DNA from 3 places in the Pseudoalteromonas sp. TB41 genome. Region 3 is predicted to be linked to each of the others. Evidence: predicted binding sites of a transcription regulator. Region 3 holds the regulator's gene; each other region holds the start of a gene.
The links. Region 3 encodes MetJ, which represses methionine synthesis genes. Its sites were predicted from a motif close to TAGACGTCTAGACGTCTA; they were not measured.
Positions count from the first base shown of each region.

Region 1: metK (methionine adenosyltransferase) is a predicted target of MetJ. The motif match lies at 1,427-1,444, and genes of this name have one in related genera.
Region 2: metA (homoserine O-succinyltransferase) is a predicted target of MetJ. The motif match lies at 1,804-1,821, and genes of this name have one in related genera.

Region 1 covers NZ_AUTH01000083.1:9,520-12,814, reverse strand. The annotation lists gene L641_RS0112745 (hypothetical protein) at 1-34, opposite strand, end outside; gene metK (methionine adenosyltransferase) at 174-1,325, opposite strand; gene tkt (transketolase) at 1,591-3,295, shown strand, end outside.
Region 2 covers NZ_AUTH01000075.1:123,975-127,269, reverse strand. The annotation lists gene L641_RS0110895 (homocysteine S-methyltransferase family protein) at 1-790, opposite strand, end outside; gene metA (homoserine O-succinyltransferase) at 780-1,727, opposite strand; gene ettA (energy-dependent translational throttle protein EttA) at 1,952-3,295, shown strand, end outside.
Region 3 covers NZ_AUTH01000084.1:65,385-68,679, reverse strand. The annotation lists gene metB (cystathionine gamma-synthase) at 1-1,233, opposite strand, end outside; gene metJ (met regulon transcriptional regulator MetJ) at 1,432-1,752, shown strand; gene L641_RS0113140 (malic enzyme-like NAD(P)-binding protein) at 1,821-3,062, opposite strand.

The DNA.
Region 1 (3,295 bases), on a different contig from region 3:
GTCCTACAAATATAACACGAAAATTGTCGGCCATTTTTTATCCCTAACACGCTTTATTGTATAAGCAGAGTATATACCTAAAATGTTAAACAGTTCGAGACTGTTTTATGACTAACTTAATACACATAGCAAAACGGCCCTAAAAAGGGCCGTTTTAATATTAGCTAGGTGGCTTACAGGCCAGCTGCTGCGCGAAGTGCGTCTGCTTTATCTGTGCGTTCCCATGGGAATTCATCACGGCCAAAGTGGCCGTAAGCCGCTGTTGGAAGATAAATAGGGCGCTCAAGATCAAGCATTTGAATTAGGCCGTAAGGGCGTAAGTCAAAGTGTTCACGAATAAGTTCGATTAAACGCGCTTCTTCTAATTTACCTGTGCCAAATGTTTCAACACTGATAGATGTTGGCTCTGCAACACCAATAGCATAAGACACCTGAAGTTCACACTTGTCAGCAAGGCCAGCAGCAACAATGTTTTTAGCAACATAACGTGCAGCATAAGCCGCTGAGCGGTCAACTTTTGATGGATCTTTACCAGAGAAAGCACCACCACCGTGACGAGCCATGCCACCGTAAGTATCTACAATGATTTTACGACCAGTTAAACCACAGTCACCCATTGGTCCACCAATTACAAAACGGCCAGTTGGGTTAATAAAGAATTTAGTGGCACTAGTAATAAGCTCAGCAGGAAGTACTGGCTTAATAATCGTTTCCATTACCGCTTCTACTAAATCACTTTGCGATACATCTTCGCTGTGCTGAGTAGAAAGTACAACGGCATCAATGCCTACTGGCTTGCCATTTTCGTATGCAAACGTAACCTGTGATTTTGCATCTGGACGTAACCAGTTAAGCTCGCCGCTTTTACGTACTTGTGCTTGGCGTTGTACTAAACGGTGAGAATAAGTAATTGGAGCAGGCATTAATACTTCAGTTTCGTTACATGCGTAACCAAACATTAAGCCTTGGTCGCCAGCGCCTTGCTCTTCAGGGCTTGTACGATCAACACCTTGGTTAATGTCAGGAGACTGTTTACCAATCGTGTTTAAAATTGCACACGAATCGGCATCAAAGCCCATATCTGAGTGTGTGTAACCAATTTCACGTACTGTTTTACGTGTAATTTCTTCGATATCAACCCATGCGCTAGTCGTGATTTCACCACCAACCATAACCATACCGGTTTTAACGTAAGTTTCACACGCTACACGGGCATGAGAGTCTTGCTCTAGGATAGCATCAAGTACCGCATCAGAAATTTGATCGGCGATTTTATCCGGATGACCTTCAGAAACAGATTCAGAAGTAAATAAATGTTTTGCCATTGTAATTATGCTCACAAATATTGCGCTTCACAAACGTCGGTATTAGCGCTAAAAAATTAAGGCGCGTATTTTATCTAAAACAAATGAACTTGCATAGTTTTTTTACGCCTAGACGTCTAAATAAAATATCTAATAGTAAATGGTTCTTAAAAAATATTCATAATGCCCTATTTTTATGGGTTTTTAATTGCACACAGCCCCCACAATAAGTAAGAATGGGGATAAATAAATACCCGCGCAAATACATATAAAGGTAGGAGAATTCATGCCATCTCGCAAAGAACTTGCAAATGCTATTCGCGTCTTGTCAATGGACGCAGTACAAAAGGCCAAATCTGGTCACCCTGGAGCCCCTATGGGCATGGCTGATATCGCAGAAGTATTATGGCGCGATTATCTAAAACATAACCCAACAAATCCAGAGTGGGCTGACCGAGATCGATTTATACTCTCAAATGGTCACGGTTCAATGCTAATTTATTCTCTACTGCATTTAAGTGGTTACGACTTGCCACTGGACGAAATTAAAAACTTCCGCCAAATGCATTCTAAAACACCAGGCCATCCAGAATATGGATACGCGCCAGGAATTGAGACCACTACGGGCCCATTAGGTCAAGGGATCACAAATGCGGTAGGTATGGCGATTGCTGAAAAAGCATTAGCAGCGCAGTTTAACCGTGAAGGCCACGACATTGTTGATCACCACACGTATGCGTTTATGGGTGATGGTTGTTTAATGGAAGGTATTTCTCATGAAGCATGCTCACTAGCCGGTACATTAGGCCTAGGCAAATTAGTGGCATTTTGGGATGACAACGGCATTTCAATCGACGGTGAAGTTGAAGGTTGGTTTAGTGATGATACCCCAGCACGTTTTAAAGCATACGGCTGGCATGTAATTAGTGACGTTGATGGCCATGATAGCGATGCAGTAAGTACAGCAATTGCAGAAGCTAAAAGCGTGACTGATAAGCCAACACTCATTTGTTGTAAAACTATTATTGGTTACGGCTCACCTAATAAATCAGGTAGCCACGATTGTCACGGTGCACCACTAGGTGATGACGAAATTAAAGCGTCTCGCGAGTTTTTAGGTTGGACGGGCGATGCATTTGAAATCCCTGAAGATATTTATGCACAGTGGGATAACAAAGAAAAAGGCCAACAGCTTGAAGCAAGCTGGGACGAAAAATTTGCCGCATATGAAAAAGCATACCCAGAGCTAGCAGCAGAATACAAACGCCGTACACATTCAGAATTACCAGCTGACTGGGCTGAAAAATCACAAGCGTACATTGAAGAGCTGCAAGCAAATCCAGCAAACCCAGCATCACGTAAAGCGTCGCAAAATGCATTAAACGCGTTTGGTCCGTTACTACCTGAGTTTATGGGTGGCTCTGCCGATTTAGCAGGTTCAAACTTAACAATTTGGGATGGCTCTAAAGGCTTAACGGCAGACGATGCAAGTGGTAACTACGTTTACTACGGTGTGCGTGAGTTTGGTATGTCGGCAATTATGAATGGTATTGCACTTCATAAAGGCTTTATCCCTTACGGTGCAACGTTCTTAATGTTTATGGAATACGCACGTAACGCGGTTCGTATGGCTGCATTAATGAAGCAACCAAGCATTTTTGTATACACGCACGATTCAATTGGTTTAGGTGAAGATGGTCCAACTCACCAACCAGTAGAGCAAATTGCCAGCATGCGTTTAACGCCTAACCTTTACAACTGGCGCCCATGTGACCAAGTTGAGTCGGCAATTGCATGGCAACAAGCTATTGAACGTAAAGACGGTCCTACATCATTAATCTTTACTCGCCAAGGCTTAGAGCAACAAGCTCGTGATGCCCAGCAATTAAGCGACGTTAAAAAGGGTGGTTACATCTTAAGTTGTGACGGCAATCCAGAGCTTATTTTGATTGCAACGGGTTCTGAAGTACAGCTAGCGCAAGACTCTGCGA
Region 2 (3,295 bases), on a different contig from region 3:
CAACGTATTGGCGCAGTAAATCTGGCCCAAGAGCGCAATTTAAGCCAATTGAAAGCGGCTTAATGTGGCGAATAGAGTTATAAAATGCTTCGGTGGTTTGCCCTGAAAGCGTGCGGCCTGAAGCGTCGGTGATAGTGCCTGATATCATCACTGGCAATTTGCGCCCTGCTTGTTCAAACGCTTCTTCTACTGCGAACGATGCCGCTTTTGCATTAAGCGTATCGAATATGGTTTCGATTAAAATAATATCTACACCGCCTTCCATAAGCGCCAGGGTCGACTCAACATACGCAGTCACTAACTTATCGAAAGTGATATTACGATAGCCGGGGTCGTTTACATCCGGCGATAACGAACAGGTTTTAGATGTTGGCCCTAAAACACCTGCTACATAGCGCGGTTTTTCTGGGGTTTTAGCACTAAATTCGTCACATACAGCGCGGGCTAACTTAGCTGACTCTAAATTAACTTCACGGCTTATACTCGCCATGTCGTAATCTTCCATCGAAATGGTGGTCGAGTTAAAGGTGTTAGTTTCGATAATATCGGCTCCGGCGGCTAAAAAGCTGCGGTGTATATCAGTAATAATTTCAGGCTTGGTTAGGCTTAATAAATCGTTGTTGCCTTTAATGAGCACGTGCCAATCTTTAAAACGTTCACCACGGTAGTCTTGCTCTTCAAGCTTATGCGCTTGGATCATGGTTCCCATTGCACCATCTAAAATTAAAATGCGCTGTTTGAGCGCAGCGCTCAGCTCTTGATGCTTATTGTTTTGAGGATTATTCGGCATAGTTGTTAGTCCTTACGTCTTGGCTAACTAAGTTAATATCATAGGGTGTGGTTTGGTAAACGTAATAATTTAACCAGTTTGAAAACAGTAAAAACGCGTGACTTTGCCATGTTTTAGACGGTTGCTTGCTGGTATCGTCATCAGGAAAATAGTTTTCGGGCTTTGGCGCATCAGGGCTTTTTTGTAAATCGCGCTCATATTCGGCTTTTAAACTGTCGGCATCGTATTCTGGGTGGCCGGTAATAAACACTTGGCTGCCCGATTTATTTTTAAGTAAATAAGCCCCGACTCGTTCAGAGCCCGCTAATACCACCAGCTCTTCACAAGCGTTTATTTTATCTATATCTATGTGGCCATAACGTGAGTGCGGCACTAAAAAGGTATCGTCAAAGCCGCGGGTAAGTGCACCATGGGCAAAGTAGCATTGATGGGTAAACACTCCGCAAAGTTTATTGTCTTTTAAATCGCGCTTTAAATTATAACGGTGATATAAAGCCGCGTGGGCAGCCCAGCACGAAAACAAAGTAGAAGTTACATGCTGCTCGGCCCAATCAATAATCACTTTGAATTCTTCCCAATACGCCACTTCTTCATACTCTAAATGTGCCAAAGGCGCACCGGTAATTAATAGTGCATCGTAATTATTGTTTTTCACTTCTGAAAAGTAACGATAAAAGGTATCTAAGTGTTGCTCTGAGTTGCTACTGCTGCGGTGCGTATCAAGGCGTAATAGCTCAACATTTACTTGCAGCGGAGAGTTAGCCAACAAGCGAATAAACTGTACTTCGGTTTCTACTTTATTAGGCATAAGATTAAGAATAGCCAAACGCATAGGGCGTATTTCTTGCGTTTTTGCACGCGTTTTTGGCATTACAAACACGTTTTCATGACGTAAACGTGCAATAGCTGGCAATTCGTCTTCTACTGTAATTGGCATTCTTAAAGCTCCTGCTCATAAAAACCGAGAATTAATACGCTCTCATTATGAACAGAATGTCAAAAATATCAACCTCTAGATGTATAGATGTCTAAATGAAATTTATTCACGCGTTTTGTACAAATTGAATATGTACTTTAAAACAGCCCCATTCGTTGACTGTTTCACCTGTGAGCCACTACAATACAGCATTGAAATTTTTATTATTATTGAAGGCTTCTTCCATGGTTTTACCTGATAAGTTTATATTCTCGATGAGTCGAGTATCTAAGGTTGTGCCACCAAAACGCACTATCTTAAAAGATATTTCGTTGCATTTTTTCCCTGGTGCAAAAATTGGTGTGCTAGGTCTAAATGGTTCTGGTAAATCATCATTACTACGCATTATGGCAGGTGTTGATGAAGATTTTGAAGGTGAAGCTCGCCCTCAACCAGGCACTAAAATTGGTTACTTGCCGCAAGAGCCTGTTTTGGACGAAAGCAAAACAGTTCGTGAAATTGTTGAAGAAGCTGTGGGTGAAGTAAAACATGCCCTTAACCGCCTTGACGAAGTGTATAACGAATACGCAATGGAAGGCGCTGACTTTGACGCACTGGCTAAAGAGCAAGGTGAATTAGAAGCGATTATTCAAGCGCACGATGGTCATAATATTGATAACGTATTAGAGCGTGCTGCCGATGCTCTGCGTTTACCTGAGTGGGACGCTAAAATTGAGCACCTTTCAGGTGGTGAACGCCGTCGTGTTGCTATTTGTCGTTTGTTACTTGAAAAACCAGATATGCTTATTCTCGATGAGCCAACTAACCACTTAGATGCTGAGTCGGTTGCCTGGTTAGAGCGCTTCTTACATGACTACGAAGGCACCGTTGTGGCAGTAACGCATGACCGTTACTTCCTTGATAATGTTGCTGGCTGGATTTTAGAGCTTGACCGTGGTGAAGGTATTCCGTGGGAAGGTAACTACTCGTCTTGGCTTGAGCAAAAAGATGCCCGCTTACAGCAAGAGCAAAAATCTGAAAAAGCACGTCAAAAATCAATTGCACAAGAACTTGAATGGGTGCGTTCAAATCCTAAAGGTCGTCAAGCTAAATCAAAAGCGCGTATGGCACAGTTTAGCGAGCTACAACAGTCTGATTACCAAAAACGTAACGAAACCAACGAATTGTTTATTCCACCTGGCCCACGTTTAGGTGACCAAGTATTAGAAGTAAACAACTTACGTAAAAGCTTTGGCGACCGTGTTTTAATTGATGATTTAAGCTTTAGCATGCCTAAAGGCGCTATTGTGGGTATTATTGGTGCCAATGGTGCAGGTAAATCAACGCTATTCAAAATGCTAAGCGGTGAAGAGCAGCCAGATAGCGGTAATATCAGCATTGGTGAAACAGTAGAACTGGCAACTGTTGATCAGTTCCGTGGCAACATGGACGAAAGCAAAACGGTATTCCAAGAAATCTCTGATGGCCAAGATGTACTAAAAATTGGTAACTTTGAGTTCCCAAGCCGTGCTTATGTTAGCCGTTTTAACTTTAAAGGTAACGATCAACAAAAGTTTGTTAAAGACTTA
Region 3 (3,295 bases):
ATTCGCCGCGTTTAACTTTGCTGAACCAAATGATTCACTAGCACCACTTTTTGCCGATAGGCCGGGATTGGCTTGCCCTGGGCGCACCAAATTAAATACCCTGTCTAAGTCAGCGAGTAAATCATTTACATCTTCAATACCCACCGAGATACGAATAAGCGTGTCGCCTACTCCGGCTTCTGCACGCGCGGTTGCGTCCATGCCGGCGTGGGTCATAGTCGCAGGGTGACAAATCAAACTTTCTACTCCACCTAATGATTCCGCTAAGCTAAATTCATTTAAGCGCGTTAAAAACGCTGCAGCATCGTTTATATCGCCTTTTATATCAAAGCTAACCATAGCACCAAAGCCAAGCTGCTGCGCCTTAGCTAGCGCATGTTGAGGGTGTGATTCAAGACCTGGGTAGTAAACTTGGGCAACAAACTGGGAGCGTTCTAAATACTGTGCAATGGCGAGTGCATTTTCTTGGTGTTGCCTTAAACGCACGTTTAAAGTACGTAAGCCTCTGAGCGTTAAATAGCTATCAAATGGCGCGCCGGTGATGCCAATGTTATTTGCCCACCACGCTAACTCTTCACCTAACTCAGCAGTCGCTGCGATAACCGCGCCACCAACAACGTCTGAATGGCCATTGATATATTTTGTGGTTGAGTGCACCACAATATCAGCGCCAAACTTAATCGGGTTTTGTAATGCTGGCGATAAAAATGTGTTGTCGGCGGCAACCAGTGCACCACACTGTTTAGCTGTATCAGTTACCGCTTTAATATCTGTTAAGCGTAAAATAGGATTGCTAGGTGTTTCAATCCAAATCAGCTTAGGTTTAATAGCAAGGATGCGTGTCAAACTGTCGCTTTTGGTAAAATCGACCACTTCTAGTTTTAATAAGCCGCGCTTTTCTAGCGAAGTAAATAAGCGATAGCTGCCCCCATAACAGTCATGAGGGATCACTAACGTATCGTCACTATTAAGTAATTGTGTTGTTAGGTGAACGGCTGCCATGCCTGTTGCGGTAATAATGCCTTTAGCGCCACCTTCAAGCTCCGTGAGCGCCTCAGCCAAAATGTCACGATTAGGGTTACCACTGCGGCCATAATCATATTGACGCTTTGTATCAAAGTCAGCAAATGAGTAAGTTGTTGATAAATAAAGCGGTGGAACAACCGCACCATGCTGTTTGTCGGCTTCTATTCCACTACGAACAGCAATTGTTGCCTTATTTTTTTCACTCATTTTCGCTACCTTTACTAATTTGGATGTTTAGACGTCTAAAAGGTAGCGTATGCAATTTAAGATGTCAAAACATTTAAATGTCTAGATAGCTAAATAACTAGTATTTGACTATCTTTTTTAAACCGATAGAATTTCACGCATATTTACACGCTTTGATGCTGTGTGAGCAATTTATAATCTGAGGCAACGATACATCTTATGGCTAAATGGAATGGTGAATATATTCACCCATACGCAGAACACGGGAAAAAATCCGAACAAGTAAAGAAGATCACCGTTTCGATCCCGCTAAATGTATTAAAAGTATTAACTGATGAACGTACTCGTCGTCAAATAAACAACTTACGTCATGCAACAAATAGCGAGCTTTTATGCGAAGCGTTTTTGCATGCGTTTACCGGGCAACCGCTGCCTAATGATGATGATTTGCGTAAAGATAACGCAGAAAAAGTACCTGAAGAAGTGAAGAAAATAATGCAAGAAATGGGACTAGAAGTGCCTATTTTAAATGAAGACTAGAAGGGTCTTTATACAAAAAAACCTCAGCAAATGCTGAGGTTTTTTTTGCGCTAATTTATACTTAACAATTACGCCATGTAGTTTTCTGGCATATCAATTTGTGCAACGCCAGAGTCTACCGCCGCCTGCGCAACCGCTTTAGCTATACGTGGTAACAAACGTGGATCCATTGGTTTTGGTATAATATATTTAGCACCAAACTCTAATTTGTCGATGCCTGCGGCAGTAAGCACTTCAGTCGGTACGGGCTCTTTAGCAATACTACGAATTGCTTCTACAGCAGCAATTTTCATCTCGTCGTTTATTTCACTGGCACGTACATCTAACGCACCACGGAAAATAAACGGAAAACACAATACGTTATTAACTTGATTCGGATAATCAGAGCGACCTGTAGCCATAATTAAATCGTTACGTGCAGCGTGTGCTAATTGCGGATCGATTTCAGGATCGGGGTTTGAACAAGCAAATACCACGGGTCTATCAGCCATTAATTTTAAATCTTCAGGGGCTAATAAATTAGGGCCCGATACACCCACAAACACATCGGCATCTTCAATTACATCTTGTAAAGTACGTTTATCGGTATTGTTTGCAAATAATTGCTTATATTCATTCAAGTCATCACGACGCGTATGAATAACTCCTTTGCGATCTAACATATAAATATGTTCACGCAACGCGCCACATTTAATTAAAAGCTCCATACAGGCAACAGCTGCAGCGCCGGCACCTAAACATACAATAATTGCATCTTCAATTGCTTTGCCCTGTACTTCCAGCGCGTTTAGCATACCCGCAGCCGTTACAATAGCCGTACCATGCTGATCATCATGAAAAACAGGAATGCTACAACGCTCTATAAGCGCTTTTTCTATTTCAAAACACTCGGGCGCTTTAATATCTTCTAAATTAATTCCACCAAAAGTGTCGGCAATATTAGCCACCGTGTTAATAAAGTCTTCGGTAGTACGGTGCTTAACTTCAATATCTATAGAGTCTAACCCTGCAAAACGCTTAAATAGTAGCGCTTTACCTTCCATAACGGGTTTTGAAGCCAGTGGACCTAAATTACCTAAGCCTAAAATTGCGGTGCCGTTAGTAATAACCGCAACCATATTTCCTTTACCAGTATATTTGTAGGCATTTGCTGGATCAGCGGCAATTTCACGAACAGGTTCTGCGACACCGGGGCTGTATGCGAGCGCGAGGTCTTTAACCGTCTCAGCGGGCTTGGTCAGCTCAATACTGATTTTACCTGGAACGGGATGGGCATGGTAATGTAGTGCTTGTTCACGAAAATCTGACATAACGCGATTATATCCTGCAATTTAAGTTAAAGTGAGAGGTAGTTTTAATCTACGATACCTTTATTATTTTTAAATTCCAAGCAATATCAGGTCTATCCTGTTATATGCTAGAACTGTTAATTTTAAGTGATTTATCAGCAACTTCCCTAGATTATCCTGACATTTTTAAAATATAAATTCGTCATAAAAATGAAAAACACAGGTACTTTTTGCCCTTGTTCTATTTTTATAAA